Regions from separate parts of the Paenibacillus sp. JT31N11 genome, predicted to be linked through region 3. Evidence: riboswitches for the same ligand, from Rfam matches in the RefSeq annotation. Region 3 holds a riboswitch; each other region holds the start of a gene.
What was found. Region 3 has a riboswitch for cyclic di-AMP ahead of AC0YNV_RS30170 (hypothetical protein). Riboswitches for the same ligand answer to the same signal wherever they lie in the genome.
Positions count from the first base shown of each region.

Region 1: linked by a shared signal. The riboswitch ahead of AC0YNV_RS28465 (APC family permease) and the one ahead of AC0YNV_RS30170 (hypothetical protein) in region 3 are both predicted to bind cyclic di-AMP.
Region 2: linked by a shared signal. The riboswitch ahead of AC0YNV_RS37200 (ubiquitin-like domain-containing protein) and the one ahead of AC0YNV_RS30170 (hypothetical protein) in region 3 are both predicted to bind cyclic di-AMP.
Region 4: linked by a shared signal. The riboswitch ahead of AC0YNV_RS14050 (3D domain-containing protein) and the one ahead of AC0YNV_RS30170 (hypothetical protein) in region 3 are both predicted to bind cyclic di-AMP.

Region 1 is NZ_JBWDNQ010000010.1:222,784-230,859, reverse strand. Features, by position in the region: gene AC0YNV_RS28480 (alpha/beta hydrolase family protein) at 1-265, opposite strand, end outside; gene AC0YNV_RS28475 (M50 family metallopeptidase) at 545-1,195, shown strand; gene AC0YNV_RS28470 (hypothetical protein) at 1,631-2,194, shown strand; gene AC0YNV_RS28465 (APC family permease) at 2,258-4,075, opposite strand; cyclic di-AMP (ydaO/yuaA leader) riboswitch at 4,208-4,368, opposite strand; gene AC0YNV_RS28460 (polysaccharide deacetylase family protein) at 4,579-5,499, opposite strand; gene AC0YNV_RS28455 (MFS transporter) at 5,523-6,803, opposite strand; gene AC0YNV_RS28450 (hypothetical protein) at 7,123-7,644, opposite strand; gene AC0YNV_RS28445 (CobW family GTP-binding protein) at 7,761-8,076, opposite strand, start outside.
Region 2 is NZ_JBWDNQ010000024.1:9,086-17,161, reverse strand. Features, by position in the region: partial or broken gene AC0YNV_RS37225 (small, acid-soluble spore protein, alpha/beta type) at 254-427, opposite strand; gene veg (biofilm formation stimulator Veg) at 607-879, opposite strand; gene yabG (sporulation peptidase YabG) at 1,030-1,911, opposite strand; gene rsmA (16S rRNA (adenine(1518)-N(6)/adenine(1519)-N(6))-dimethyltransferase RsmA) at 1,985-2,878, opposite strand; gene rnmV (ribonuclease M5) at 2,879-3,451, opposite strand; gene AC0YNV_RS37200 (ubiquitin-like domain-containing protein) at 3,582-4,730, opposite strand; cyclic di-AMP (ydaO/yuaA leader) riboswitch at 4,971-5,173, opposite strand; gene AC0YNV_RS37195 (TatD family hydrolase) at 5,346-6,125, opposite strand; gene AC0YNV_RS37190 (HD domain-containing protein) at 6,145-7,455, opposite strand; gene AC0YNV_RS37185 (AbrB/MazE/SpoVT family DNA-binding domain-containing protein) at 7,730-7,984, shown strand.
Region 3 is NZ_JBWDNQ010000012.1:83,773-91,848, forward strand. Features, by position in the region: cyclic di-AMP (ydaO/yuaA leader) riboswitch at 392-589, shown strand; cyclic di-AMP (ydaO/yuaA leader) riboswitch at 682-866, shown strand; gene AC0YNV_RS30170 (hypothetical protein) at 983-1,393, shown strand; gene kdpF (K(+)-transporting ATPase subunit F) at 1,514-1,591, shown strand; gene kdpA (potassium-transporting ATPase subunit KdpA) at 1,632-3,311, shown strand; gene kdpB (potassium-transporting ATPase subunit KdpB) at 3,333-5,366, shown strand; gene kdpC (potassium-transporting ATPase subunit KdpC) at 5,414-6,028, shown strand; gene AC0YNV_RS30195 (histidine kinase) at 6,149-8,076, shown strand, end outside.
Region 4 is NZ_JBWDNQ010000003.1:323,886-331,961, reverse strand. Features, by position in the region: gene AC0YNV_RS14060 (acetylxylan esterase) at 1-720, opposite strand, end outside; gene AC0YNV_RS14055 (polysaccharide deacetylase family protein) at 972-1,901, shown strand; gene AC0YNV_RS14050 (3D domain-containing protein) at 1,964-2,635, opposite strand; cyclic di-AMP (ydaO/yuaA leader) riboswitch at 2,750-2,988, opposite strand; gene AC0YNV_RS14045 (PAS domain S-box protein) at 3,066-4,523, opposite strand; gene AC0YNV_RS14040 (TetR/AcrR family transcriptional regulator) at 4,654-5,277, opposite strand; gene AC0YNV_RS14035 (CAP domain-containing protein) at 5,504-6,304, opposite strand; gene AC0YNV_RS14030 (ABC transporter permease) at 6,573-7,715, opposite strand; gene AC0YNV_RS14025 (ABC transporter ATP-binding protein) at 7,749-8,076, opposite strand, start outside.

The DNA of each region.
Region 1 (8,076 bases), on a different contig from region 3:
TGTTCAACGGGTACTTGTCCAGTTCGTCGAAATCCGTTTCCCCTACCCCGTTGCAGGAGAAATTGAAGGAAATGACCGCGTAGCCCCTCCCTGCCAATTGTTCGCACAGATACGGGAAGAAGCCCCAATCCTTGAACCCCTTGAACCCATGAACGGCAATGATGACCGGCTTCCTCCGACCATCCTCGATCACTCTCACATCGCCGCGCAAATATAAATTCTCACCTAATGAAAAGGAAAACGACTGCTTGCTCAGATCACCCATTAGCTCCCCGGCTCCCTTCCTGTCATTCTGCTGAATAGAATCTCATATCAAAGCCTATGCCCCTCTATTATCTACCAAATTATGCCTCCAGGCAAAATAATGCCGGTCGCCGCTTTCGCATCCAGCGCTGTGGTTTGGCGGAATTACTTGATATTGGAATCCTTTTGCGAAATAGAAACGTACAGGTTAGTATAAAAATATCGCGCAGTAACGGCTATACTCGCAATACAAAGAAAGTGGGGGATTATTATTAAAGCCTGGCTGCAAATGGGAATCTTCATGCTTATTACGATATTTCTTACACGCTTTATTCCGTTCTCCGCTTACTTCCGCAATGTGGATACGCTGGTCCACGAGTTGTCTCATGCTTTGGTCACGCTGGTGCTGTCAGGCAAGGTGAGATCGATTCATTTGTTCTCCAATGGCGGCGGCGTTACCTTCTCCTCCTATGCGGATACGTGGGCGGCGATTCCAATCGCCCTTGCCGGCTATATGGGCTCCGCCCTTTTCGCCCTGTTCTTATTTCGGCTGTATGCCAGCCGCAAAGAGCGGACCGGTCTGAACATTGCCGCGGCGCTTGCCCTTATCGGCTTGGCGCTGTTTGTCCGCAATGGCTACGGGATGGCATGGTGCGCCGTCTTTGCCGCCGCAACTTTCGTCATCGCCGCGATAGCCCCGGCATGGCTGCGGCATGGCTATTATCTGCTCATTGCCTTCATTGTGCTGGTGGAATCCATCATCAGCCCTTTCACCATTCTGTCAAACGCTTTTATGGCATGGGGAACTGCCGGGGATGCAGCCAGCCTCGGCAGAGTAACATTTATCCCGACAATCGTCTGGGCGCTCCTGTTTATGGCCTTCTCGCTGCTCTGCGCCAGAGGGTCGACAGGGCTTTTGTTCAAGCGCGGCTTCGGACAGAAGACGGTTTGATAAGAAGAAACGGCTTCGCCATCCTTTTGGCAGCGTTCCTCCCTTTGAACTTATATAAATATAAGCCATGTGAAGCGCGATCAATCAATAAGTTAGGAAAACGGAAAAAGGCCGCCAATTGGGCGGCTGAGGCGGGTTTCATCCAAAAAAAATGATCAGAAAGCACAGAAAGCAGGCGTTTCGTTTTGGCAGTCGCCGAACATATCAATATGATAACATCCACGGATACCGTTCTCAAACTGCTGCCCTTTACCCGCTGTCACAATTGAACCGGTTCAACCTCCAGTAAGCGCCTGAACGGGACATCCAATTATTAACATCCCCGCCGCAGGTCCAGTAAGAAACCAACCTCGAGCATGTTTCGTCATACGGCGTTCTCCCGTACTCTTAAGATAACAGAAATGAAACATATAAGGGTACGGGGGAAAATGGATTATGAATGATCAGAAAACGATTTATGTCCTGATGACGGACACTGGAACACTTTTTACAAGAATGATTAAATTCGTCACGAAGGCGCCCCGCAATCACGCTTCCATCGCATTTGACTCCGACTTGAAGGATGTATACAGCTTTGGCCGCAAGCAGCCGCTTAATCCGCTATCCGGCGGATTCGTCAAAGAGGATATGAAGGGCAAGCTGTTCGGCAAAGCAGTCTGTGCCGTCTACAGCTGTACGATCAGCCGCTCCGCTTATGAGCGGATGCAGGCCTACATCCAAGCCATTGAAGCCAACAAGGAAAACTACAAATACAATCTGATCGGCCTGTTCGGCGTTATGCTGAATATGGAGTTCCAGCGCGAGAATGCTTACTTCTGCACCCAGTTTGTCGCCAAGGTGTTCGAGCATAGCGGACTTCCGATTGCCGACAAGCCGGCCTCGCTGGTCACTCCCGGCGATCTGGAAAATTCAGCAGCTCTGCAGCTGGAATTTCAGGGCGAGCTGGAGCGCTATATCCAGCGCCAATCTACTGCTAAGCAAGAGATGAAGACCGCCTGATGCTTGAGCTGCTATTCTATCAGCTGCATCGATATTCCAAAACAATGCGCATGGCGGGTTAGCTTACCGATTCAGATGATAGGGGACAGTCGTGATAACTACATCCTTCTGGGCGAACAAATAAGCATGCAGCATCAAGCCTGTCTGGTTGTGAAGAATATACTGCCACCAATGCTTGGTTATGAACTGGGGAATGAGAATGGTAATATGATCGGTTTCCGCGCTTTTCCACTCGACCGTATCAATGAATTTCATGAGCGGCCTGATCACGCTGCGATAGCTGGACCGAAGCACGATGAGACGGACGCCGGGATTCCATTCCTCCCATTTTTTCTCCATCCGTTCAATATCTTCATCATCAAATCCCACATAAACGGCGACCACATTCTCCGTCAGCGACTTGGCGTAGCTCAGCGACTGCATGACAACGCGCGTTATGCCCGCTACCGGAACCACGATGGTGCTTCCTTTAATAACCGGTTTGTCCGCTTCCATGTTGATCCGCAATTGATCCGCCGTATTGCGGTAATGCTTGTTGATGCTCAGAAAGATCCAGATCACAACAGGCAGGAAGAGAAAGACCATCCAGACATGGCCGAACTTGGTGAAGATAAAAATCAGCGTAATGACCAGAGTGGTGAGCATGCCAATTGTATTGATGACTAATTTTATGATCCAGTTGGCTGGCTTCAGCTTAATCCACCTCACCATCATCCCCAGCTGGGATAACGTAAAGGGAATAAAGACACCTACCGCATACAGGGGAATGAGGCTCTCCGTATCGCCATGGAAAAGCACCACGAGCAGAGCGGACAAGATGCCCAGAATGATAATGCCATTGGAAAAGCCGAGTCGGTCGCCGCGCACCATAAACACATTCGGCATATATTTATCTTTGGCCAGCATGAACGCCAGAAGGGGAAAGGCCGAGTAGGCTGTATTGGCCGCCAGAAACAGAATCAGGGCAGTGACTCCCTGGATGATATAATAAATCACGCCTCTGCCGAAGGTGGAATCGGCGATCTGGGAGACTACGGTTTCCTTCGGATTCGGCGTAATGCCGTACCAGTAGGCGAGAAGGCTGATTCCCACAAACATAGCGCCCAGAATGGCGCCCATCATGATCAGTGTGGCGGCGGCATTGCGATTGGCTGGCTGCTTGAAGTTCGGTATGGCGTTGGACACCGCCTCCACGCCGGTGAGCGCGGAACAGCCGGAGCTGAAGGCCTTCAGAAGCAGGAAAAGACTGATATTCGATACTGCGGCGCCGATTTCCGGAGGATGCGCGTCAACGCCTCCGAGCGCATACTTGATGATTCCCGAAATAATGAGTGCGAAAATCGCGAAGACAAACAAATAAACGGGCATGGCAAGCACGGACGCGGATTCCGTAATTCCGCGCAGGCTGATAATGGTCAAAAACAAAATCATGATGAGCGCAATCAGTACGCGATGATCATGCAGGGACGGAAAAGCCGATGTAATGGCATCAGTCCCGGCGGATGTGCTGACGGCGACAGTAAGAATGTAATCGACAAGCAGCGAGCCTCCGGCCAGCAGTCCGGTGCGGACGCCCAGATTGTCCTTGGCTACTACATAAGCCCCGCCTCCGGCGGGATACGCGAAGATCGTTTGCCTGTATGACAAAATCAGAATCAGGAGAAGACCCAGCACGGCAAGCGAGATGGGGATGGAATACCATACCGCCGCGAAGCCCGCAGCCATCAGAACGATCAGAATTTGCTCCGTCCCGTAAGCGACTGAAGAGAGCGCATCCGAGGACAATACCGCAAGCGCTTTAAGTTTGGTCAGCTTTTCCCCTTCAATTTCCGCACTTTTCATTGGACGTCCGATTAATAACCGTTTGAATCTGCCTACCACTGTGACTTCCCCTTTTAGCTGCTTTTGTTGTGAAGCAAATGATCCTATCCCTAATTTCAAGCATAAAAAAGCCGCAGAAAGTTAGGAGCTTTCCGCGGCTTTATCCATAATTGAACATGGTTAAAACGCGATAATTCCTCTTCCGTACGCTTACGAGGTTAGCTGCCGGATTCGGGCGCGAGAGTCGCCCTACACCTTGGCTTGCGCCAGGTGATTCACCCCTGAGACCAGATCAACTGCATCTGCCTCCATGGTTCCCCCGTTTCTGTTTCAGAACTCAGCGATTAAGGATTTCTATGAAATTGAAACTCTTTTCCACGACTTGCTGCTTCACTTATTGAATATTACTCCTTCACTTATTTGTTGTACAGCAACGGAAACTGGAAAATATTTAAGCTCATTACCCTATATAGCGATATAAACGCTTACATAGATCCTATCCTCTTCCTATCAACCTTTTTCGCAGGATATCTTCATTTATGACCTATAATGTTTCCTGCCCATTATTTTTGTCTGGTCATAAGCGATCTCAACAGCACAGCCGCGGATTTGAGCCTTGGCTTTTTTCTGTACTTGCGCACATCATCGTAAGTCGCCAGGGCAACCTTGGCATCCCTCAGCGCATAAGCGAAATCATCCCCCTGCATCAGCTTGTATTCCCATACCCGCTTCTCCCAGGATGGAACAAGGGCGCTCATATGCTCGTCCTCGGCTGCCGGATGAATATACGTCTCGCAAATTCCCTCGGGAAGATCGTAGAGCTTTGCCATCATCATTTGCTTGAAGCTCTCATAGGTTTCCCCTTCTTCCACGCCATACGTATGGCTCAGCAGATAATCCGGTATCGGCACGCCGAGCGTATCCGCAAGATGGACCACCTTGCGCAGCGCCTGCTCCGCCCCCGGAATAGACGCCAGAAACTTGTCCCGGGGATCGATCCAGCGGAACAGACGGAATGGCAGGCCGCGCCGGGAGCACTGCCACAGCACCTGCGGCAGATAGCTTCTGCCTGTCGCCAGGCCATAGAGACTTCCCATGTGATTATCCGCATGGGATACCGTCAGACCTGCCTGCTTCACCGCCTCGAACTGCGCCTGCATTTCCCGTACAACCGCCTTCGGATCGGACTGCCGTTCGAAGGCTTCGATGGTGGCGTGCATGCGCCCGTCCGGGCCCTCCAGCGACGGATCGCCGGTCAGGCTTTTCCAGGGCAAAGCGGCAATCTCGCTTGTTAGCGTCAGATGCAGCCCGATATTCGCTGCCTTCTGCTTACGGCACCACGCTGCCGCCTGCTCAAAGGCCGAGGCAGGCGGCATAATCGTTGCCGATGATACCTTCCGCTCCTCCAGCAAATGCATAATAGCTTGATTGGCGGCCTCGCTCTGCCCAAAATCATCCGCATTCAAAATTAAATATTTCTCCATCTGCTGCACCTCCAATACTTTATTCAATCCTGACTTTTCGGAAATGGCTTCAGAAAAAACGAGAGAATCAAGGAAACGCTCAGTAAACAAAAGGGGACAACACAAACCAGGACGCGAAAGGTCAAATCAGGATTCGGTCCGGGTTCGTCGCCGCTTACATAGCCAAAGAGCATGCCGATGGTCCAGAATGCCAAGGCCGAGATCAGACCGCTGGAGCGGGTGATGAATCCGCTGACAGCCGTATACACGCCTTCCCTGCGCTGGCCGGTCCTGGCCGTATCCAGATCGATGATGCGGCTGTTCAGCACAGGCGGAGTAACCAGAAACCCTGCCAGTCCGAAGCCGACAATAATCCCGAATACAATCCCGCTGGCAAGTCCCTGACCGAACCACAGCGGTATGACGGACAAGGCATAAACAGCGAGAGAAACCCGCCAGCCGTTATGGGAACCAAGCTTGTTAACGATCCAGTACCAGACGACCACAAGGGGAATAACCGATACAAATATCGATGCCAACAGCAGGGAAACCTGGGATTCGGGAATGCGGAGCGTATATTTGGCGTAAAAAGGGATCATCGAGCTGAGCAGCCCGTTCACCGTCTGGGCGAACGAATTGGCAATGTTGAATATCCAGAACTCCTTGTTCTTCAACGTCTCGCGGAAGGATTCGATTAAACCAAGCCTGGGCTCGGAAACTTCCGTACTCCCTTCCTGCACGCTCATCACGCACAAGAGCATGAATATCCCGAAAACCACGGCATAGACAAGCGCCATATAGCCAAAGCCGAAGGCATCGAATACGAGTGGCGTAAGCGCCGAGCCGATAAGGATTGCCACAATCTGAAGGCCCTGCTGGATTGCCGAAGCCTTGGCCCGTAATCGGCTGCCCCGGAACAGCTCCGGGAAGAGAGCGCCGTAATTCACCCAGAGAATCGTAGCAACCCCTTCATAGAGAATAAGCGAAACGAGGAACCAAAGGAAGAGGTTCATATTCCCCAATCCCTGCGGCACGGCGAAAACCATGACAAATGAGGCCATAAAAAAAGGAATGGCAGAATAAATCCAGGGCTTGCGCCGGCCGAAACGCGTTCTGGTGCGATCCGACAGATAGCCGGCTATCGGCTGATTCACCGCGTCCCATATTAAATAGATGGTACGGGCCAGCGTAGCAAGTCCCACTCCAAGACCCAGCTTCTCAACATAATAATAGCTGTAAAAGGAATTGAAGGCCTGGCTTGGAATCATCAAAGCAAACATGCCAAGCGCGTACGTGAAAGGAGAATTAAGCCATTTTCTGTTCATCCCAAACCTGCCCCTGTTATCAATATATGAATTTCCATTCTGGAAACTTCTGTTATATTCATTCTCTTAGCGGGTTTGGTATTCCTTCTGAATAGCCGAGATTACGTGACAGGCATGAAGGTATAAACGAAGCAGGATGAGGCAAGAATTGCTCCAGAAATCCATCCAGCCACCAGGAAGAACCGGCTGCCGCCGTCCTTTTGGCGGCGCAGTTCGCTTCTTCCACTTGACCTTATATATACTTACAGGCGTGAAACTTATACTTGCGATAAGGTAAATAAAAGCGCCCGGATTGCTCCAGGCGCTTCATACTGTTTACTTACTCGGCTGTCTTAAGCTTGTTAGGTTCAGGAGCCTCTGAACTAGTGCCGTGCTCCTGCTTCTCATGTTTATCCTTGCAGCGCTCGCGGATTTCCTGGCGGAGCTGCCTGGCATCCTTGCCTTCCGTGGCAATGCCCAGCTTCTTGGCAAATGCCTGCAGCTTCGCCAGATGCTTCGCCTTCTGTTCCGTCTCAAACCGTTTCCACTTGGCTTCGTCCGCCTTACGGGCAGCTTTGAGCTCCTCGCGCAGCTGATCGGCATCCTTGCCTGCGGTCTCAATACCAAAATACCGGGCGGCTTCGGTCAGCCTTCTCATCCGGTGCTTCTCGCGGTCACTCTCGCTGTATTTCCGGTGATCATGACCGTTGCTCCACTGCTCGTTTTTCCCGTTTTGCTCCTGCGAGGAGGAAGTGCTGAGCGGCGGTGTCAAGTCCGCAGCCTGGGCGAATGACGGCAGAGCCGCCGCCAGAATCATGCCGGCCGCTGCTGTTGCGATCCATTTGCTGTTCCACGCTATCATCGTTTCTGTCAGCTCCTTGTGAAGTTGGGTTGTCAATCACCTGGATAGTTTGTCCAACTTTACAGAGCTATAGTCAACTTTTTCCAAAGATCAGGGCATGGACCCAAGCTTCTTCCTCACTGCAGCTGTTCGAGCTCCTGCTCAAGCAAGCTCCTGGAGAAATGCTCCCCGATAAATACAGCCACATCATTCACTTTGCCCTGCGGCGTAATCCGCGTAAATTCCAGCTCCCGGTACGCATATTGAAATAAGAAGCGGCTGTTCGTGTCCGAGAAGGTAACAATACCCTTGGCCCGGTAAACCTCCTGCGGAAGCCTTGAGATAAGCTCTTCAAAGGAGTGGCTGTCGACCGGTCCCGCAAAATAATGGGTGAAGGACATCACATGCGCGTGTGATGCGTGAGCCTCTTGGGACTCGTCATCATGCGAATGG
Region 2 (8,076 bases), on a different contig from region 3:
GTTTATGTCCGCTCAGGCATCTTAGCTTCTGGATGAAATATATCCGGTCATCCCGGGAGTTCATCTCCCGAAATCCAATCGGCTAATGGCGTGGTTGATATGGCTGACGCGACTGCATGGTCTGCACAAAAGCCGGCGAGAAAGAACTGCCTGCGCTTCTTTCCGGTTGTCCCTGCGGCACATAAACGGCAACTGGCGGCGTGGATGCTGTGAAGCGCTGCTGCACGTATGGCGCGGCTTGAGGCGCGGTGAATTGTTTGGCGGCAGCCTCCTCAGCCAATTGAATTGCCCGTTTCACCATATTCCCGGCATCCTTGGCTTTAATGCCGCCCCAGCCTTCGCGCTGCACCGTATCGTAAAATCCAAGGTCCTTCGCCAGTTCATTCTTCAACTGCTCGCTCATAAAGCTTCGGCGTTTGCGGCTCATCCCAATAGAATCCTCCTTCGACCTGTAAGTTACCGTTAGTATGCTTGAATTTAAATTCTTCATGCACGCAGGCAAACAGGCTGTTTTTGGAGATTCGCTTGGGGTATGACGCTTAATGAACAGAAAAAAGAGTACGGACTTTTGAAGGGTCTCCGTACTCGATCAGGCTTGTTATTCTTTTATTGCATATACGTAATGCGAACTTGGCCATCATCGCTATCTACAGTCACTTCAACCGATTCAGTCAAAATATCTGCGTAGCTGTAGGAGACCCGCTTGAACGCATGCTGCTCCTCGTCAAGTTTGACAATGAATACAGAAGGGTAGATTTCTTCCAACACTCCGGTTCGTTCAATGGTCTTTCGTCGACCACCGTTTGCGCGAAGACGTATTTTGGAGCCGACATGGATTTCCAAACTGCGTTTGATCTCCATCAGTGCATTTTTAGCCATTGTCCACTACCACCTCTTTCCTTGTCCATTATAACTAAAAAGAGGTGGTTTGTCAAAAAATTATAATTATAACAGTGCGGCAAACAAATTGTCAATAATGAAAAGTCTAATTTAGGGCCGGATGCATAATATATTTTGCGAAGTGGAATATTATACGGTTGGCTTGATACCCGTCAATGTTTTGGGCTTGGGAAGTCCGACGCGGTATTTTCCTAACGTTTCAATCCCCCCCACGCCATCGATCCCGCTGATCGTGCCGTGAATCACATCGGCAAGATTGACCGTCTCCCTGATGGACGTATAGCTCGCTTTGATGGCAACATAAACAGGATCCAGGGCGTGAATAAGGATCCGGCCTGGTGAGCTTGCAAAATTGGCACCGGACTGCAGCAGAGCTTCATAATGGGACTGGCAGGCGCCGGCAACGATAATCAAGCCGTCACGGCTTTTCTCATACTCCCGCGCAATGCGCACTGCATTGCAGAAGTTCTGGGAGTTTTTGTAGCTGTTGATGCTCATCAACTCATGCTGCGGCGTATTTTTAAAAACCCCGTCATGGCCGGTAATTACAATAACATCCGGATTAAGCTGCGGCAGCAGACGCTGTACCAGCTCAGGCATCTGCGACTCATGCACATGCAGGCCATGTGCAGGAACCTTCATCTGCGTATATAGCTGCATGCTTTTCTTCATGTAATTGCCGTCTCCATCAAGATGGAGCACTTTGCCGGGCACTTCAAAGTAGGGCTGGGTTTCGTTTGTCGCCCTCCTCAGCTCGCTTGCATTATGAATGACCAGCTTCTCTCGCTGCTCCTTCATGCGCCGCATCGATTCATTTACCTTAACGCGAACCTCTTTGGCCGCACCGGTGGATTCCGGATGGGAAACTACCGTCAAGTCGCGAATCGGAGCGTCTGCAAGCAGCCGGTAGTCCGTACCCTTCAGTATTGCTATTTCTGAGTCTAGAATGGCAACGCGAAAAAGGACGTCCCCGCCATACGATTTGCGGACGACCAGGTCCCCTTGCTTCATGGGCAAATCACCTCTTCGTCTATCCTATGGGCCAGCAACGTCAATGGTGCGTTTTTAAGCCGTCCGAAGATCTTTAGCTTGGCAGTCCGGCTTCCAGCAAAGCGTGGCTAAGGCGGGCAAATTCATCCAGCGACAGCGTCTCGCCGCGGCGTGCAGGAGCAATGCCGCAGCTCTCCAGAAGAGGCCCCAGAAGCTCCCTGTTCTCTTTGCCCACCAAGGCTGTCAGGTTATTATAGATTGTCTTGCGCCGCTGTGCGAAACTGCCCTGGACAGTACGGAAGAAATGGGCTTCATCCCTCACATCAACAGGGGGCTGCTTGCGCACCGTAAGCTTAATAACTGCGGAATCCACATTGGGCTGAGGGATGAATACCGTATGCGGCACGATGCAGACAAGCTCCGGCTCGCAATAATACTGAACCGCCACACTGAGACTGCCGTACTCTTTGCCGCCAGGCTTTGCAGCCATCCGCTCCGCCACTTCCTTCTGAATCATAACCACAATATGCTCAAGCGGCAGCTTTTCCTCAAGCAGCTTCATAAGAATCGGCGTAGTCACATAATAGGGCAGATTTGCCACTACACTGACTCCGCTTAACCCCGCAAAATGCTTCTCAATCAGCTCGCCCAGGTTCAGCTTCAGCACATCTCCATGCACAACATGAACATTAGAGCGATCAGCGAGCACATCCCTTAGAATCGGAATAAGCCTGTTGTCGATTTCCACTGCAGCAACGCGCCCCGCCTGCTCGGCAAGCTGCTGGGTCAAGGCTCCGATGCCCGGCCCGATCTCCAGAGCTCCTTTTGTTTCGTCCAGCCCTGCTGCCGATACGATTTTTTGCAATATATTTTGATCAATCAGAAAATTTTGTCCCAGACTTTTTTTGAAGGAAAATCCGTATTTGGCAATGATGTCGCGTGTGCGTCTTGGGGAAGCTACATCCTCATGCACGTTTGGACCACTCATTCAAGACTTGCCCCTTTCGCTGCTCTCTTGCTCCATCGCTGTCAATGCCAGCTCAAATTCCTCGCGCGTAATTCGGAACATGGAGCAACGCTTAAAAAACTGCTTGCCGTTCGCATAGCCGATGCCGAGCAAATTGCCCATCTTCAGACGCCTCTCCGAAGCGTTCGCGTGCACAAGAAGACCTGCCCGCATAAGATCGTCCCAGGTGATGTCGGGCTGGCTTGTCCCTTCGCCGCTGCCCGCTTCCGTACGCACATTGGCGAGCGCTCTTCGAATCGCTTCGGGCGAGGCGTTCTCGACGCCGATATCCCCCTTGTAGCTTGCATCCTCCTGGGGGAGAAAAGCATGCTTGCAGCCGGGCACGCGCTGCGCCACAATTTTACGGATACGCTCCCCTGCATGATCCGGATCTGTAAATATAATAACTCCGCGGCGCTGCTGTGCGAGCTCCACCCTGCGCAAAACATCCGCGCCGATGGCCGAACCGCCGGTTTCGATCGTTTCCGCTTCAACTGCCCGCTTGATGGCCACGGTATCGTCCTTGCCCTCAACTACGATTATTTCCTTAATCATGCCGTCCATCCATTCCCTTCAGACAAACATACAAAAGAAGAGGCAATCGCCTCTCCTTATAATGGCATATTTATGTTTAAAATACGATATGAATGAGGTAAACCCTTATTAAGGGAGTTAAGTCCCAAGGTTAAATTGCCTCCGGCTTATTCGGCCCGAGCACATAAACCGTGTATCCTCGTTTGAGACCAAACTTCTCAGCATAAGACTCACTTTCAAAATAAACATCGATTTTTTTGCCTTTGACGGCACTGCCCGTATCTTCCGCTCTGCGGAAACCGATACCCTCAATGTAGACCCACCAGCCGATGGGAATAACCTTCGGGTCAACCGCGATAGTTCTTCCCTCTTGAACCGTCGCACCTGATGCCGTTATCCCATATTGCGGATGACTCTTTGACTTGCCCGTTGATGAAACGCCCGCAGCGTAAGCAGTCAGCGTTACATTCTTCAAAATCTGTTTAGGCTTCAGCTTGTCGCCCCGCTTGGTCGTTACTGTAGAAGAGCCCGCCTTCGCCGAGAGCGTTACTACATTCGTTTCCGGTTTCTTGGTACCGACAGCCACCACTTTATCGACCGACTCCGCTTTCGTCAGCTTGGTAACCATAATCTGGGACACAAGCACCCCATCCGCATATACGTTCTCAAACTGTTTGACTACTTTACCTTCATTGCCGTTCTGAATAAGCTTCAGTTTGCCCTGCTCGAGCTTGGGGTCTTCCTTCTTCACGACCGAAAAGGGAACCGTGTAAGCTTTCTCAGACATTTTCTTCTCGATCCGTGTGACCGTTACACTCATGTTGGACTTCACTCTGTCCTCCAGGGCAGGCCATACTTTATCTTGATTGCGTATCAGTATATCCGCTTGATCGATCACTGCCTTAACCGTTCTTTCTGTCGTGTACAACGTTCTTACCTTGCCGTCTGCCTTCACATGGACCGGTACCGCTTGGTCAATGACGATGCGGTCGCCGTCCTTTATTCCCCCGTTAAGAGGTAAGGACACCTTGTCATACTGCCCTATCGTGATGGCTTGTTCATCCAGTAGGCGTTGAAGGACCCATTGTTTTGTCGAAACAATGGTTTCTTGTCCGTTCACTACTACGGAGACGTGCTTGTCAGCCGTTCCGTACAACAACACCAGAAACATGAAAGTCATAGCGATTGAGATCAGAGCGCTCAGTAATATTAAACGCACGTTCTCATGCTTCCATCGCAATGCGAAAGACATGCTGGATGATCGTTTACCATGGGTATCCTTAAGCTGGAGTGCGCCCACTTCTTCGGTCCTCCTTCATAGCCCCGCCGCCTAGTTACATGATTGCCTTTGACGGTTCTATTGTTTTTGTTGGCGTGATTGCACGCCACTCCTCATTTCCAACCTCGACCTCCATGCTAAACCCTATGTCGTCTTTTTACGCAATATTCAAAATAAAAGAAGCCGACGACGACAGAGGATCTGTTTCGTGGCTTCCCAGATGACGACGGGACATGGATTAAATGCACGAGGTTGATCTCTCTTATAACACTATTACGCTGGCGAGGTTAGCTGTCGGATTCGGGCGAGAGAGTCGCCCTATTCATGGCTGGCATGTCTACCACATGCTTCCATAAAATTCACCCCAAGAAGAATTCAACATTTACTGCCCTTCGTCCGATACGAAGTGTATCAATGTTTGGTTCCCCCGCTCTCCGACTTCGGAGATTAAGCGATATGTTGGAAAAGGAATGCAAGTTTTGAAGCTCTGAGATGAATGATACCGCCTTTTGCTGCTCATTGTAAAGAAGAGATTAATCGCGATTTTAACGAATTTTAAGGAAAATCACGTGAAAAACTGCCAATTTACTGACTCAAAATTAGTTTTTTCACTCGAAATGTCTTGATTGCTGCCTCTTATAGCCCTTTTTCTTTAAAAGCAAAACAATTCTGAGCATTCTCTGTCGTAATTTTCGAGATTTCTTCTACAGTTTTCCCTCTAATTTCGGCAACCGTTTCTGCTACAAGACGGACAAAAGCGGATTCGTTTCGTTTCCCCCTGTAGGGGTGGGGAGCTAAATAAGGAGCATCGGTCTCGATCAAAATACGGTCAAGCGGCACCTGTGCAAGCACCTCTTTGGGAACACGCGCGTTCTTGAATGTGAGCGGTCCACCGAACGAAATATAGAAATTCATGTCGAGGCATTGTTTCGCCGTCTCCCAGCTGCCTGAGAAGCAGTGCATGACTCCGCCCACATCTTTGGCATTCTCCTCTTTCAGTATATGAAGCACGTCCTCATGCGCCTCCCGGTTATGAATCGAAATGGGCATCTTCTTCTGCCGCGCAAGCTGGATCTGCTCCCGGAAAACACGCTGCTGAACGTCCTTCGGAGACGTATCCCAGTGATAATCCAAGCCTATTTCGCCGATTCCGACAACTTTGGGATGATCGCAAAGCGATGCAATCCAGTCCAGGTCCCCGGGCAGCATATGAATGCTTTCAACAGGGTGCCAGCCTACAATCGCATAGATAAAATCATATTGCTCCGCCAGAGCCATTGTCGTGGGAATGGTCTCCCGGTCGAAGCCGATATTTATAATTCTCGAGATCCCGGCAGCACGGGCCCGTTCGATCACTTCCGCGCGGTCCTCGTCGAATTGTTTCGAATCCAGATGGGTATGCGTGTCGATTAACATAAGCAAGTTGATCTCCCTTCTATAATAAGAGCCCGAATCGTTCGCGGATATGCGGCGACAACAGATGTGCCGATTCAAGTAAAGGCTCTTCGGGGTAATACAGATGATATTTGCCCTGATGAATTCCGGTAATCGAGCGGATGATATCCGACTTTCTGGAGATTTCGGACAAGCGGTCATCCTGCCCCAGAAGCAGAATCGGCGGACGTTCATCCTTGTCCATGAAATCATGCCCCAGACGGTATACATCATACGGCATATCGTAGGGAAAGTCGATTTCCAGATGATAGTCCGGATTTAGACCGATCGATTGGAATTGTTCACGAATTTCCTGCCAAAGCTTTTCATCGGCATTGTCCATGGTTATGTATTTATATAGTTTTCGGTTCAGGAATCGGGTGCATAATTCTGCCAGCAGAGAATCCTCCTCCTTCAACCACTGCGTAAAGGCTGTTTGAGCCATGGCTTCGTCCAGCAGGAGATAGTTCTCCACATCCAGCGTACCTTCCATCAGATGCCGGAGCGGTTCGATCATCCATGAGAAAGCATACCCGCCCCCATAAAGCTCGCGCGCTCTGCGAAATATTTGTCGAAGTATAATTTCCGAGCTCCTGGTGACCGGGTGAAAATAAACCTGCCAATACATTTGGTAGCGGGACATCAGATAATCCTCAACAGCGTGCATTCCACTCTCTTTTACAACAATTCGTCCCTGATACGGCCTTAGAACGCGAAGAATGCGTTCCAGATCGAATGTTCCGTAATTGACGCCTGTATAGTATGCATCGCGCAGCAGGTAATCCATACGGTCCGCGTCCATCTGGCTGGATATGAGGCTGACCACAATCGGTTGATTGTACGTTTTGCAGATGACAGCCGCCACCCGTTCCGGCAGGGAGGGGTCGCAGTCGCGGAGAACCTGGTTAATTTCAGTATTCTCCAGTAATATACGGCATGTCCATTCCTCATGATCAGTATCAAACACCTGTTCAATGGAATGCGAGAAGGGACCATGACCCACATCGTGCAGCAGAGCGGCGCATAACGTCACAAGCCTCTCTTCCCTGGGCCAGTCCGTATAACCACCCCGTTCAAATTGGGAAATGATTTTTCTGGTTATTTCATAAACACCCAGTGAGTGCGAGAAGCGGCTGTGCTCCGCCCCGTGAAAGGTCAAATAAGATGTACCGAGCTGACGAATTCGCCGCAGACGCTGAAATTCCCTCGTATTAATGAGATTCCATATCGTCTCATCCTGCACATAAATATATTTATGAACCGGATCTTTAAATACTTTCTCCTCGGCTAGCGAATGATGTCTAGGATTCATCTTTTTCCCCTCCGATGTTCAATTATTCGACATAATTTCTTTTTAATGTGTCGAATTGTGTCGTAAACGCATTACCAAATAGTCAGTATCGTTGTATGATTTATGTAAGGCTATACACCCTATCCTTATGGATAAAACGGAGAAAAACGGCGTATATGCAAGCAGAATCAAGGTTGACTATTATGGGAAACGTTGGTATTATAAAAACAAGAATTAATAGAACTTTGTCGAAAAATGACGAAATAAGTATTTTGAGAGGAGCACGGGATAGATTATGATGAAATCAACAGGTATTGTGCGTAAAGTGGATGAGCTCGGACGTGTTGTAATCCCCATTGAACTGCGCCGTACGCTTGGCATCGGTGAAAAAGATGCCCTGGAAATTTATGTGGACGGCGAACGCATTATGCTGAAAAAATACGAGCCCGCTTGTATCTTCTGCGGTAATGCCGAGAATGTCACTTACTTCAAGGGAAAAATTGTATGTAACGCTTGTTTATCCGAAATGCCAACTCCTGTAACAAAATAAGAGACAAAACCGGAATCATGCGTTATAATATAATTAATCAACTTACATTTGTTAATTCTAACCTTTTTAATACTCCTTGCCTTCCTGAGTTT
Region 3 (8,076 bases):
TCAGGCTTGCCATTTATCATATTCCGTTCCTTTTCTTCTGTAAAATGACCCGCAGCCTGATAAACACTTCATAACGCCATATTTTTCATTTAAAGTGAAAATAAGCGGCTAAAACCAGTCATTTTGCGCAATTACTCGTTCCCTCTTCATGTTGCTAATACGCTGCTCCATTCTTCATATAAGCTCCCGAAGGGCCTGGTTGCGTTTTAAGCGGAGATAAAGAAAAACGGCGAAATACCGCGATATACAGAGCATAAAGAAGCATTGATCCTCTGAAAGCGCTTGAAAATATGTCCAGCGGCGTTATTTGTGCCCATAGCTGTTCTGGACATGCTTTACACGCCGTACGGCTGGGAGTATGATTCATATCGTGCTTAACAGCATATATCCATTTTTTTGATCGCTGAGTTTCCGCCTTCGGGTGGAAAGCGGGGGAACCATAGAAGCGTTGTTGGTATCCGATGTGAGAGTCGGATCGTACAGCGCAGGGGTGAATCGTTGCAGGAGTGTCATGAAACTCATGCAGCGTAGGGCGACTCTCACCGCCCGAATCCGACAGCTAACCTCGTAAGCGCAGGTGGAGAGAGGAATGGTGAACGAAGTGATCGATTAAATTCGACCGCAGAGCGTCACGTGCCTCTGCGGTTTTTTGTTGTATAGATTTTTGTATAAATCTTGAATTTGTTTCATTCGCTGAATATTGCGCAGCAGCTGCAGTAACGGGGGAACCAACGACCGTCCTCGTCCATCGGGACGAAGGCGACGGTCACGGGGTGAATCATCCGGCATTCCAAAATGCCGGGCGTAGGGCTACTCTCATGCCCGAATCCGACAGCTAACCTCGTAAGCGTACCGGGAGAGGCAACACTTATCGCGAGCGATCAGGACGTTTGTCATGGTCAAAGAAGCCGCAGGTAAAGGTTACTCTTTTCCTAAGGCTTCTTTTTTGTTGCCTTCTTCCCTGAATTTGGAGGAGAAAAGTATGGAACAACGGCCAATATTGGTGGCTGCATCGACTGAGGCAGGGAGAAAATTCGTACGGCTGCTGCTCTACAAACAGCAGCCTGTGGTCGCCCTCACGAATAATAGGAGGGAAGAAAAGCTGCTGCGGGAACTGGGCGTTAATGAAATTATACGAGTGAACACGACCCGCAGCAAAGCGGGAGCGGCTCCCCAATTTTCGATCGGACGCGTTTATATTTTTGAGTCGAGCTTGCCGCTCAGCTGTCAGTATCTGCAGCTCATGGCCAACTGGTCCTGCCAGGAGATTACCGTTATTACGACGGTATGGCATCCCGAGGTTATTTATAAAAAGCTTGGGGCTGCCTATATTGTGCGCACGCAATCCGGAGATGTCGGGTTCTTGCTCAGCCGCCTGAATGATCAACCATAAAGGGAGTGCTGTTATGTTGGATGTATGGATGATTTTGACTTTGATCGCATCTTTCCTTGTTATCGCCGGATTCTTGGTTTGGTGCGACAAATCGATCGACGAGACGGAGGGAGAACGCTTATGACGCTGGTATTGATTTTTACAGGCGCGTTGCTGATCTACCTGGTGTATGCCCTGCTTCATCCGGAGAAATTTTAAATGAGCTTGAGAGTCGATTAAGCCCCAAGGAGGAACGGCTATGGACATATTGCAAATTATTATTGTGATCGGCGTTCTGATGCTGATCGCCAAACCGCTCGGGAATTATTTATATCATGTATTCTCGAATGAACCTAACCGCACCGACAAGGTGTTCGGTCCGGTGGAGAAAGTGATTTATATGATCATGGGGCTGAAGAACAGGGCGGGGATGAGCTGGAAGAAGTACGCCATCAGCTTCGTTACCATCAACTTCATATTCGTAGCCATCAGCTATGTGCTGCTTCGGGTGCAGAGCGGGCTGCCGCTAAATCCGAACGGAATCGGCGATATGGAGCCCACGCTTATCATGAATACGATAATCAGCTTCATGACCAATACGAACCTGCAGCATTACAGCGGTGAAAGCGGGCTGTCGTATTTCACGCAAATGGCGGTCATCATGATGATGATGTTCACGTCGGCGGCGACCGGCTTCTCGGTTGCAGTCGCATTCGTGAGGGGAATCACAAGCAAAGGCAAAACGGTAGGCAACTTCTTCGAGGACTTCGTCAAAGCGCACACGCGGGTCTTTTTCCCGCTGGCGATTATCGTCACCCTGGTGCTGGTCGGCCTGCAGGTGCCGCAGACGCTTGATCCCACCTTGTCCGTAACCACTCTGGAAGGCGCGACCCAGCAGATCGCAATCGGACCTGTAGCTTCATTGGAATCGATCAAGCATCTGGGCACCAACGGAGGCGGGTTCTTCGGCGTCAACTCGGCGCATCCGTTCGAGAACCCGAGACCACTTACGAATGTCATCGAGATTTTGTCGATGTGGATGCTGGCTGCGGCTCTGCCTTTCATGTACGGCAGGTTCGCAAAAAGCCGCAAGCAGGGCTGGGTTATTTTCTCGGCCATGATGATCCTGTTCCTTGTATTCCTCTCTGTCGTCTATTCGGCTGAGAAAAGCGGGAACCCTGTCATGAACGGGCTTGGCATTGATGCATCACAAGGCAGCATGGAAGGTAAAGAAGTACGCTTCGGGATTGCCCAGTCGTCCCTGTTCACAGCGGTTACGACGGCGGCGACAACGGGATCGGTCAATAACATGCACGATACGCTCACACCGATAGGCGGTCTTGTACCGCTTGCAGAGATGATGCTTAACGTCGTATTCGGCGGTAAAGGCGTGGGGCTGGTCAATATGCTGATGTATGCCATTCTTGCCGTATTCATCTGCGGTCTGATGGTTGGGCGAACGCCGGAGTTTCTCGGCAGGAAGATTGAACCGCGGGAGATGAAGCTGATCGCGATCGCTATTCTGGCGCATCCGTTTATCATTCTTGCACCGACGGCCATTGCCTTCCTGACCGATCTTGGAAAAGGGGCCATTACGAATCCTGGCTTCCACGGCATCTCGCAGGTGCTGTATGAATACACCTCATCCGCGGCTAACAACGGCTCCGGATTTGAGGGACTCGCAGATAATACGCCGTTCTGGAATATTACCACGGGCCTTGTCATGTTCTTCGGAAGGTATATTTCGATGATTGCGCTGCTGGCCGTTGCCGGGTCGCTGACCCGCAAGCAATGGGTGCCGGAGACGATCGGAACGTTCCGCACGGACAATGCGCTGTTCACATTCTTATTGATCGGGACTGTCATTCTGATTGGCGCGCTGACCTTCCTGCCAGTTATCGTTATGGGCCCGATCGCCGAGTATTTGACAATTCGTTAAAGGAAATGGGGTGAGCCGAGAATGAATGGAAATCGTAAAAAAAGCATGTTTTCTGGCGATCTTGTCGTCCAGACGCTGAAAGCCAGCGTAATCAAGCTGAATCCCGCAGCCATGATCAAGAATCCTGTCATGTTTGTCGTTGAAGTCGGCACCGTCATCGTGCTGCTGATGACGATATTCCCGGGATATTTCGACTCAAGGGACCGCATCGGCTTCAATTTGACCGTGTTTGTAATCCTGCTGTTCACGGTGCTGTTCGCCAACTTCGCAGAGGCTTTGGCTGAGGGCCGGGGCAAGGCGCAGGCGGATTCGCTCAAGAAAACGAAGCAGGAAATTATGGCCAACAAGGTCGTAGGCGGCGGCATCAAAGTCGTGCCTTCCACCGAGCTTCGCAAAGGGGATATCGTCATTGTCTCGCAGGGGGAGATGATTCCCGGTGACGGCGAAGTCATCGAGGGTCTCGCATCTGTCGATGAATCGGCGATTACAGGCGAATCCGCGCCCGTCATCAAGGAGGCCGGCGGCGACTTCAACTCCGTCACCGGCGGAACAAGGGTCGTCAGCGACCGCATCAAGGCCCGGATCACAAGCGATCCCGGCGAAACGTTCATCGACCGGATGATCGCGCTCGTCGAAGGGGCGAAGCGGCAGAAAACGCCGAATGAAATTGCCTTGAATACGCTTCTGATCAGCTTGACGCTTATTTTTCTGATTGTCGTCGTAACGCTTGGACCGATTGCTTCCTACGTGGATGTCGATCTGGAAATTCCGGTTCTCATCGCTTTGCTCGTCTGTCTCATACCGACGACAATCGGGGGACTGCTGTCGGCGATCGGCATCGCCGGCATGGACCGGGTCACGCAGTTTAATGTACTGGCGATGTCCGGTAAAGCGGTGGAAGCCGCAGGGGACATCAATACGATGATTTTGGATAAAACAGGGACGATCACCTTCGGAAACCGGATGGCCAGCGAAATCGTACCGGTGGGCAAGGCGAATGTGAACGAGACGGCTGCCTGGGCGGCGATCACCTCTGTACAGGATGAAACGCCGGAAGGGCGCTCCGTACTGGAATGGATGAAGAAGAACGGCAAAACGTACGATGCCGCGCTTGGCGAAGGCGGAAGCTTTGTGGAATTCAAAGCGGAAACCCGGATGAGCGGCATTGATCTGAAGGATGGCCGCATCGTGCGCAAAGGCGCAGTCGACGCGATCCGTAAATGGGTGCTGGCCCAGGGAGGCGCTATTCCGGCGGATCTGGGTACTCAGGCGGACCGGATCTCTTCCGAGGGCGGTACGCCGCTGGCCGTAGCGGTAGACAAAGAGATCTTCGGATTGATTTATTTGAAGGATACCGTGAAGCCCGGTATGCGGGAACGCTTCGACCAGCTTCGGGCAATGGGCATCAGGACGATCATGTGTACGGGGGATAACCCCTTGACGGCGGCTACGATTGCCAGAGAAGCGGGCGTCGACGATTTCATCGCCGAGAGCACCCCTGAAGACAAGATTGCCGTTATCCGCCGCGAGCAGGCCGAAGGCAAGCTGGTTGCCATGACAGGCGACGGCACGAATGACGCTCCGGCACTTGCGCAGGCGGATGTCGGACTTGCGATGAACAGCGGCACGACAGCCGCCAAGGAAGCGGCAAATATGGTCGATCTCGACTCCGACCCTTCGAAGATTATCGAAGTGGTGGCAATCGGGAAGCAGCTGCTGATGACACGCGGAGCATTGACTACGTTCAGTATTGCCAATGACGTTGCCAAATATTTCGCAATTATTCCAGCAATGTTCATGCTGGCTATTCCGGAGATGGATGCTTTGAACGTGATGCGGCTGGGTTCGCCGCTGTCGGCGGTATTGTCGGCCTTGATCTTCAATGCGATCATCATCCCGCTGCTCATCCCGCTGGCAATGAAAGGGGTCGCTTACCGTCCGATGAGCGCTTCGCGTCTGCTAAGCCGCAACCTGTTCATCTATGGATTGGGAGGAATAATTGCTCCGTTCATCGGTATTAAATTGATTGATTTGATCGTCCATGTATGGATCTGACGAACGGCGCAAGGCTATAAACTCAAATGGAAAGAAGGAATCGTACCATGAGTACACCACTTACGGATAGCGGGAATGAGAAGCAGTCCGGAGGATCGGTTTTCGGGATTGCCCTGCGGGCCGGCGTGCTGTTCATCGTACTGTGCGGAATCGCTTATCCGCTTGTCAGCACGGGACTTGCGCAGCTGCTGTTTCCCTCCCAGGCGAACGGGAGTCTGCTGAAGGATAAAGGCGGTAATGTAGTCGGCTCCGAATTGATCGGGCAGAACTTTACGGATCTGAGCTATTTTCAGGGACGCGTATCCAGCATCGAATATAAAGCGGAGGCTTCCGGCACCAACAACTATGCGCCATCCAATCCGGATCTGCTGGCGCGGACGAAGGCTTCGATCGAGCAGTGGCAAAAAGATAATCCTAACGTGCCGCTTGCGCAGCTGCCGCTTGCGCTGGTGACCAATTCGGGATCGGGTCTCGACCCGGATATTACCCCGCAATCAGCCCTGGTGCAGATTCCCAGAATCAGCAAGCTGACCGGCATTTCCGCTCCGGAGCTGGAGGCATTGGTCGATGAGCATACGCAAAACCGGGACTTGGGCGTATTCGGCGACAAGCGGATCAACGTGCTGAAGCTCAATCTGGCTTTGTCGGAGCTGAAGAAATAAGAGTAACCGTACCCTGTCCGCACGGCATTCCGCGGACGGGGCGGTTTCTTTTTCGGCAGAATCAACGGCATAATAGGCATATAAGCAATTCGATGATTGGCTGCGGGAGGGGGAGGGAACGTGACTCAGTTCAGACGCAAGACACCGGAAGAAATCCTGCATTCTATCTCCAGGCTGCACCGGGGACGCTTGAAGGTCATTATTGGCGCGGTCAGCGGATCCGGCAAAACCTATCATATGCTTCGGGAAGGCAAGCTTCTGAAGCAGCAGGGGATCGATGTGGTCATTTGTGCGGTATCGACGATGCAGCGGTCGGAAACCGTCCAGCAGGCGCTGGAGCTGGAACGCGTGCCAAGCATCCATTGGCAGCGGGCTGGCAAGGAGCAAAAGGACCTGCCGCTGGAGGTTTTGCTTGCCCGGAATCCCGAGGTGCTGCTCGTCGACGGTCTTGCCCACCGCAACCGTGAAGACGCCCGCTTCAAGACCCGGCTCGAGGATATTCAATTTCTGATGGACCACGGGATCAGCATTATTACCACGATTAATGTCTATGAGCTTGCTGGTGAAGACGAATTTGTCTTCAAGATGACAGGCATCAAGGCCGAAGATACTGTGCCCTCGAATACCCTTGAATTGGCGGACGAAGTCCGGTTGATCGATGTTTCGCCGGAGACGATACTGAAGCGCATTGACGAGGGGGTATTGGGAGACAGTACGCATCCCGCCTTGTCCCGCCGCGGAAATCTCGGCGTGCTCCGCGAGATTTCGCTCCGGCTGATGGCCGAGGGCGTCAACGATTCGCTGGAGAAGCACCGGGAGGAGCAGGGGCTTATTGGCCCCTCCGGGGCGGCGGAACGGATTCTTGTCTCCGCACAGTATCACTGGAACGGGTCGCTCTACGTACGCAGGGGACAGCAGGTCGCCAAGCGGTTGAACGGGGATCTGGTGGTGGTCACGTTTGTTCTGCCCCGGCAGAAGCTAAGCCGCAACCAGCAGGCGTTCAAGCTTTCGATCCAGAAGCTGGTGGAGAAGGTCGGGGCCAAATTCGAGGAGCTGCCTCTGCCGCATCTGCGCAAGCTTCCGACTGAGCTTGTGCGTTACGCCACACAGCACAATGTGACCCGGATCGTCATGGGCCATTCCAAGAAGAACCGCTGGCAGGAGCGCTGGCAGGGCTCGATTGTAAACAGAGTGCTGAGACGGACGAGGAACATCGATGTATTTCTCATGGCGGACCGGGCAGAGCATGAGGGCGAGCGCATTCTGCCCGTCAAGCCCAATCCGGCCGGAGGAGAGGACTCGTTCCGCCGGCTCAGCTCGAGGGAAATCGAGGAGAAAATCGAGACGATCCGGCGCGGTACCTTTAAGGTGTATATCGGAGCTGCCCCGGGAGTCGGCAAGACCTATAAAATGCTGCAGGAGGGCAATATTCTCCGCAGCAAGGGCATCGATGCCGTCATCGGCCTGCTCGAGACCCACGGACGCAAGGATACGGCTGACCAGGTAGGCGGGCTGCCTGTTATTCCCCGAGCGAAGACCAGCTATCAGGCGGCGCAGCTGGAGGAGATGGACACGGAGACGATCATCTCGCTTCGTCCTGAAGTGGTGCTGGTCGACGAGCTGGCGCATACGAATGTGCCCGGCAGTCCATTCAAGAAAAGATACGAGGATGTCATCCGGCTGCTGGAAAGCGGGATTTCCGTTATTTCCACTGTAAATGTTCAGCATCTGGAAAGCTTGAACGATGCCGTTCTGCAGCTGACCGGCGTGCGTGTCAGGGAGACTGTGCCGGATGCCATTCTGAAGATGGCGGACGAGGTCGAGCTCATCGACGTCACGCCGCAGATGCTGCAGAGCCGGATGCGGGACGGGAAAATCTATGCGCTGGAGAAGGTGGATCAGGCGTTGGGATCGTTTTTTAAAATCGGCAATCTGATCGCCCTGCGCGAGCTCGCTCTGCGTGAAATCGCCGACGATGTGGACGAGCGGCTGGAGGCGTGGGACCGCAATACCTCGCTGCGGGGGCATTGGCGCAGACGCGAGGTGAT
Region 4 (8,076 bases), on a different contig from region 3:
CTTATGCTGCGGGTCGAAATGCCGGAAATAGGTGCGAAGCTCGGCGTAGGCGTCCTTCGCCAGATCCATCTCCCATACGCGCCTGTAATCGCTCAGGAATGGATAGACCGGCGCCAGCTTGCGTATACGCGGCTCCAGTGAAGCGCAGGCAATCGTCAGACCGCCTCCCTGCGACCAGCCTGTTGCGAATACCTGCTCCGGGTCCACATTGGGCATCTGCATGACAATGGAAGCCAGCTGCGCCGTGTCCAGAAAGATATGCCGGAACAGCAGATTATCCGGCTGATCATCCAAGCCGCGGATAATATGGCCGTGATGCGTATTGCCGGTCACGCCGCCGACATCCTGTGAAAGTCCGCCCTGTCCCCTGCAGTCCATGGCAAATACCGAGAACCCGAGCGAGACATAACCGAGACGCTCATGCCAATCGCCTACATTCCCGGAATATCCGTGAAAATGCAAAACCGCCGGCCGGGGCATGTCCGCGTTACGGGGACGGGCATATTTAACATGAATCCGCGCTCCCCGCACACCCGTAAAATAAAGATCGAAGCATTCCGCAGCAGGTGTCTGGAAGGAGCTTGGAACAAGCTCGATCTGCGGTTCGGTCTGACGCATTTCATTAAGGGCCCTGTCCCAATAATCATCAAAATCGGCAGGCCGGGGATTTCTCCCTGTATACGCTTGCAATTCAGCAAGCGGCTTATCAATTGTAGGCATTTCTCTAACTCCTTTGCTGTTGTGATTACTTTCCATGTTAGCGGTTTTATTCTTCATCTGTAAAGTTATTTTTGCAGAAAGCTGCCCCGGAACGGACCTTGCCGCAAACGCTGCAGGCAGCTTCGCTTCATGTCATCGACGGTTATCCGCTGCTTCGCATGCATGATCGGAAAACAGAGGGGCACAATGAATAAAGCGCAAGAAGGAATGGCTTGTCATTCATCAAAATCATCAAAATATGGAGGGTTTACATGCAGCGGAATAATCATGGCGTTCGCTCTATACGAAAAACAGTTCTTATCCTCCTCGCGGTCATGTTACTCTCCGGCTCACTTGATCCGGTGCGTAGACTGCATGCTGCTGCGCTGGATAAACGCCCCTCTCCCTTACATACTCAACCACAGGATGAGCCCGGCAACTTGCCGCTTAGCATACCCGGCGTCAGCGAGCATTCCTTCCAGAGCGGACAGACAGGTCAGCAGAAGAAAAAGAAACAATCGCAACGTGACGCCACATCCTGGGTAAATCTGCAGCAGCGTTATCCCGGTACCTTCATTATTGGCGGCCCGCGCAAGGAGAGGAAGGTTGCGCTTACCTTTGACGACGTGCCTGATCCCCGCTACACGTCCAAGGTGCTTGATATATTGGCCCGCTATAAAGTCAGGGCGACTTTTTTTGTAGTCGGATCGCGCGCCGCTTCTTATCCGTCCATAGTCAGACGCATTGGCAGGGAAGGACATGTAATCGGCAACCATTCCTATAACCATGCGGTATTCTCGCGTATTTCCCTGTTTGCCTTCCAGCAGCAGATCCGCAATACTGACGCCATATTGCGTCCGCTCGCCGGATATAGTCCCAGATTAATCAGACCGCCCTATGGGGAAGTACTGCCCGGGCAAATTGAATGGATGAAGCAAAACGGTTATATTGCCGTCAACTGGGATGTCGACTCCGTCGACTGGCGGGGCATCGACAGCAGTACGATATTGTTTAACATCAAGAAAACCCTGCAGCCGGGCTCCATTATACTTCAGCATGCAGGCGGAGGCATCGGCCAGGATCTATCGGGAACATTAGAGGCGCTGCCCAAACTGATCAAGCTGCTCCGCAGCAAAGGCTATCAAATGGTTACGCTCCCCGAGCTGCTTGGAGAACCGGCTGCACGAAGCGTAAAGCCCTGAAACCGCCAAGCGGCGCCCCTGCAATGGGGCGCCGCTCATTTATGATCGATTATATTGAAGCATTATGATTTGCCCAGAACAAAAACCTTTACATATTGAAACCCGAACTTCTGGGCTTTTTCCTGCGATTGCGGTACGAAGATATCAATGCGATCCCCTTTGATCCCGCTCCCCATATCTGTCGCTACGGCCATCATGCCGCCAACAGGCAAACCGTCATGATCGTAACCGGTGATATACACCTTGCTTCCCATCGGAATACGGTTGGGATCAACTGCGATCGTACCCAGCTTGAGCGGGTTGCCGTAATAGTCAACCGGGCCCCAGCCGTTCTCGGATTCATCAGCTGTATAAGCGCTTGCTTTGGCTTGTACAACATCCGTATAGTTGTAGGCCAGTCCGTTGACTGTCACGGTATTTTTCGGCAGCGCTTTGGCCGTTGATTCCATTTTAATCGCCTTGACCGCCGCGGGTTTCGGAGCTGCTGCCGTTTTTTTCGCTGCCGATCCCGGCACTGTGATGGACAAGCCCGCATAAATATTGGACGGGTCCACGTCTGGATTCGCTTTCACCAGCTGATCGAGCTGCACACCGAATTGCTTGGACAACGTCCAGAAAGTATCATTGTCTTTTGCCTTGTATACCGCTGCAGCGTTTGCCGCCCCTGCATGGGCAAGAATTGCCAATCCAAGTATAGCTGCTGCTGCGCCTTTTCTCCATTTTGCATTTACCAAAACCAATGTCCTCCTTTTTATTTACGGGTTTATCGGCATGTTCTGATACAGAACTGTCTCCAAACTCCGTCATCGCTCAAACAAGGCAGCCTCTCTCCCGATTGGTTAAGTATGCCTGTTTGTGCATGCGGCCTGCGAGGTTAGTTGTCGGATTCGGATTGAGGAGTTCAACCCTACGCCATAGCGGATATGCCCGCTCCAAAGCGATTCACCCCCAGCGGATTTTCATCCTGCCAATTCGACTGGCTCGGATAATATTCCGCGAGGCAGGAAACAGATTATGGCTTGCTGAAAGCATCTGTTTGCTGCCTCATAAAGATCCCCCGTACGATAAGTTTCGGCTCGCGTTAAAGGATACCATAATTCTATCCCCCAAATACACTGGTAAATAGGTCCAGCCGCGAACAATAACGGGCTGAACGCCATTCATTTATCCCTCTGTCTCCCATTCAAAGGCAGACAGCTCAACTGTGACGGTTGTGCCGCTGCTTTCCTCGCTTTCAAATTTCAGCGTACCGCGGTGGGCTTCAATAATGCGCAAGCAAATCATGAGTCCAAGCCCGGTACCGGAGCTTTTGGTCGAGTAGAAGGGGCTGCCTAGACGCTCAAGCTTATCCTTGGGGATTCCCACCCCTTGATCTTGAATGCGGACAATGAGCATACCCGCGTCCCCCTCCTTCAGGGTAATGGATAAATCTCCTCCGCTTGGCATCGCCTCTATGGCATTTTTCATCAAATTGATAAATACCTGCTTGAGCTGATTCTCATCGCAATATACCGTCGGCATCTTCGCGGCAAAATCCTTTTTCATCTCGACATTGTTCATAATCGCCTGGGTTTCCAGCAGCGTAATCACATTCTCCAATATGGAGGCCAGATTATGCTGGCTGAACTGCTTGACCTGGGGTTTGGCCAGCGCCATAAATTCCTGCACGATCGTATTGATCCGGTCCAGCTCCGCAAGCATAATATTGAAATATTCATGATGGTCGCTTACCTTTGTTTTTAGAAACTGCGTAAAACCCTTTAAGGAGGTTAAAGGGTTTCGGATTTCGTGAGCGATTCCCGCCGCCATCTGACCTGCTACCGACAGCTTCTCTGACCGGATAATCGCTTCTTCCTCTCTTTTGCGCTCCGTCAAATCACGAAACACGCTTTGCACAACAAAGGGGCGTCCCTGAAAATTATGAATCCGGATGCCTGAAACCTCGACATCGATGATCCTTCCATCAAGGCTGACGATTTTGGATTTCATAAAGTCCAAAGGCTCATCCGAGGCAAGCAGCAAGCTCATGCGTTCGCTCGTCATTTGCCGGTAATCGGCGTGAATCAAATCCATATAGGTAACGGTAAATAATTCCTCAACCCTGGTGGCGCCAAAGAGGAGGAGGCCGGCATTATTCGTATATAAAATCGTTTCCCCGTCATGAACGACGATGGGTTCAGGCAAATATTTGATCAGGCGTTGATACCTGAGTTCATGCTCACGTAAAATTTCATCCGCTTTTATCGTACTGGTGACATCCGTCAGCGTACCAACCAGTGCGGGGCGGCCATCATACTCGACCAGTAATCCCTTGGCTTCATAGTAGAACAGACTTCCGTCCTTCCTGAGCCCTCTGAGCCAATTGCGGGCGCCCCTGCCTTCCCCTCTCAACCGACGGCTGATCTTGTCTTTGAAAAATGCCCGGTCTTCCTCGAAGACCAGATCCTTGGGCTGCATACCGATAATTTCCTCACGGGAGTATCCGAACATCTCCGCCAGACACGGATTGACATACGAAATTTGATCTTCATGAAAAAGAAAGACGCCTATCCGCGACTGATCAACCAATTGATGCAGATGAGTGGAAATAAATGACTCGTATTGAGATTGTTGATCCTTCATAAAGCTCATCCCCCGACAGGTTCAAAAGAAGTATCCTTATCAATTCGCTAACATTTTGTCAATTCCCTCCATGTCAAAGGACTTATTTACAAAGGCGTTTTAATGCCTGTCTCTTGTTTTTTCATCGATATTAGGCCTTCATACCTGCCACCAATGTTCTTATTCCTTGATTGTAAATGGGGAGCGTCCTCTCCAAAAGTGAATCGATGGATTCCAGACTGCCATTATAGGTGTGGACGAATCCCTGCATGTAATAAAATAAAATGCGCGCACGATTGAGCGCCGCTTCAGCGTCGGCAGCAGGACCCTCGTCATCCACCACATTGTCCAGCGCCTGAATCAGGTGGCCGAATATACGGTTGCGGATCTGATTCACTTCAAGCTCGGGCTCCGGTTCATCCACCCGGCCGCCGCCCGATGTGATCAGAACATTAAAGAAGCTGCCGTTGCTCAGGCAAAACACAGCATACTCCTGGCAGGCGCCAATCAATTTGTCCAGCGGGACTGCGTCCGCGTCTCCCAGCCTATCCAGCATCCGGCCTTCCATCTCCGCAAGCGGCGGGATAGCGATCTGCTGCAGCAGATCTTCTTTATTCTTGAAATACAAATAGATCGCGGTATGCGAGCAGCCTGCCTCCTTGGCTATCTCACGCATCGTTACCGATGGATATCCCTTCTCTGCAAAAAGCCGTGCAGCCGAATGCCGGATGGCCTGTTTCATTTCTTCAGTCAGCATTTTTCGTCTTGTCGTCATGATCTTGACACCCCTTGTTTCGTTGTTTGGAATTTTAAATAACCATTGGTTACATAATAACCGCCGGTTAATTTCGCGTCAAGCCGAACGAAGGGTTCAAAACGAAACTATGTGATTTGTTGGTTCGCTCATAAGAGAAGCCCGAGGAAGCCATCATCCGGAGCTTGAATCCTGTATGCAACAAAAAAAGCGGCCAGCATTGGCCGCCTTTCCATCGTAAGTTATTCTAGGAAGTAAATTCTTGCACCCATTCGCCATTGTAATAAGCAACGCCGATTTTTTTGTAATTCGCACCCAGGATGTTGGCTTTATGGCCTGCGCTGTTCATCCATGCAGTCATAACTTCCTGAGGTGTACGTTGGCCTTTGGCAATGTTTTCACCCGCATAGTTATAAGATACGCCAAATTGCTTCATCATATCAAACGGGGAACCATAGGTTGGCGAGTTGTGATCAAAATAATTGTTGTCGTACATGTCTTTCGCTTTGGCAGTCGCCACTTTAGTCAGCAGAGCATCGGATTGCAGTGAAGACAAGCCTGCTTTGCTGCGCTCCTGGTTGACGAGCGTTACAACCTGGGAAGCAAATTCGCTTTGCGATACTGTTCCGGGATCTGTGGTTGAGCCGCCGTTTGCCGGTGCGCTGCCGCCAGTTGAAGGCGTGCCGCTGCCGCCAGTTGCCGGAGTTCCGCTGCCGCCGCCAGTTGAAGGCATACCGCTGCCGCCGTTAGCAGGAGCACCTGAACCATTCCCGTATCCGCCATTAACCGGAATTTTAATGATCATGCCGGGGAAAATACTGTTGCCGTTACCCAGGGAAGGGTTGGATTGCAGCAGCTTGCCAAGATCGATACCATATTGCTGCGCAAGTTTCGAAAGTGTATCGTTAATGTTTATATTATACGTTTTTGTTGGGGCTGTATTTGCAGAAGCTGCACTGACCTGCTGCAAGCCTGCTCCCCCTCCAAGTACAATTACACTTGCTGCAAGAACACTTGCTATTCCCACTCGAATTGGTCTTATTTTCATGAATTTATTTCCTCCTCGTTGGTTTTGGGTTTTGCCGGTTTCTCCCGACGCCACTCATGTTAACATAGGAAAAATCGTTATTCATGCCTCAAAATTTGGCATCAGCCGCAAATGTCTCTCATAATTCGCTCCCTGATGTAAGCGTATCGCTTGGGACGCCTGAATAAAGCATTTCCCGAATTTCTAATAATAAAAAAAGAAGAGACACATGATTATGCGTCTCTTCTCCCTGTTTTCCGCCGCTATTTGTCCCAAACCGATCATCCCCTTAATTAGCCGCAGAACGCAGAAAGCCGGGCAGACGGATAAAAGCGACTGCAAGACCGATTGCTCCAAACGTGAGCAAAATCAGAACCGCTCCAAATACATCGCCAATATGTGCGCCATGCGCAATAATGTCCACCAGCGAATGCTGCGCCCAATACTGCGGTGTAAAATGGCCAATGGTCTGGATCGAATCCGGCAGCATGTATGATGGTGTCCACAGACCGCCTACCAGAGCGCCTCCCATGGAAATAAGCTGGGTAATGACCATAGCGGCTCCTTCGCCCGGAACAATGAAGGAAAGGCCAAGGCCGAGACCTGTTCCGGCAATACTAAGTCCCAGTACAATTAATGCGAGTGCCGACAAATCGCCAAGACTCAAGTCATAAACAAAATGGCCGAAGGTAAACAGAACCACGCATTGTGCAGCAACGGTGAGGACAAAGGGAATCCACATTCCAAGCAAATACTGCAGCGGCTTGATACTCGTGCTGCGGATACGCGACAGAAGTCCGGTCTTCTTCTCCTCAAAGAACCGGCGGCTCATCGTAATCATAATAAAGAACACGAACATGACGGTCATCCCCGGAACCACCTGGTCAATATAATTAAAAACATCCGAGGTTGTGGGCACAGCTTCGACTGTTACCGGGGAGGCAAGCGCCTGCTTGGCCTGTTCCTCCGTATCTCCCATCCGGATCAGCGTATCATTTAGCTTCTGTTCCCTGTACTTGCCTGTAATATTCTCCAGTATCGCTGTTATCGGGGCATTGGAGATAGCGGATGCGGGATCCTCGTACATCTTAATTCCAGCCGTCTGCCCCTCCTTGATAGCCTGCTCGAAGCCTTCGGGCACAACCAGCAGAGCCGTATACTGCCCCTGACGGATCTTGTCAATTCCTTCATTCAGGCTATCCGGATCTTCCGCCGTCACATCCATAATCGTTCCCATCTGCTTCATGAATGCCTGCGAAGCCTCGCTCTGATCCAGATCGACGGCGTGGACGGAAACTTGCGAAGAGCTTCCCGAACTGCTGAAGACGGACCCGAACATGACGATAAACAGCGCCGGCATCAGCAGCAGGAAGAAAAAGCTGCGCTTATCCTTGCGGATCAATTTCAATTCCTTCATAATAATGGATTTCATCTGAAAATCTCCCTTCTGTATCCTTACAGGCTTCTAGTCTCTCAGCGCGGTGCCGGTGACCGTCAGAAATACGCTCTCCAGCGACGGCCTGACAACCTCAAGCTGCTTGACATCCCACTGGCTCCGGGCGGCTGTGCCCAGAAGCCGCTGCATCACTCCCGCCACATGCTCCGTATCCAGTATCCAGCCCGAGCCTTCTTTGCGCGTTTGAGTAACCTGCGGATCAACGGGAGGAGCCGTCAGTCCGGCGGCTTCCAGATAAATGGATTTGCGCCCGTATTGCTCGAGAAGCTCGCCAAGCGATCCGCTTGCTTTGACGGCTCCCTGATCCATAATGGCGACCTGATCGCAGAGAACCTCA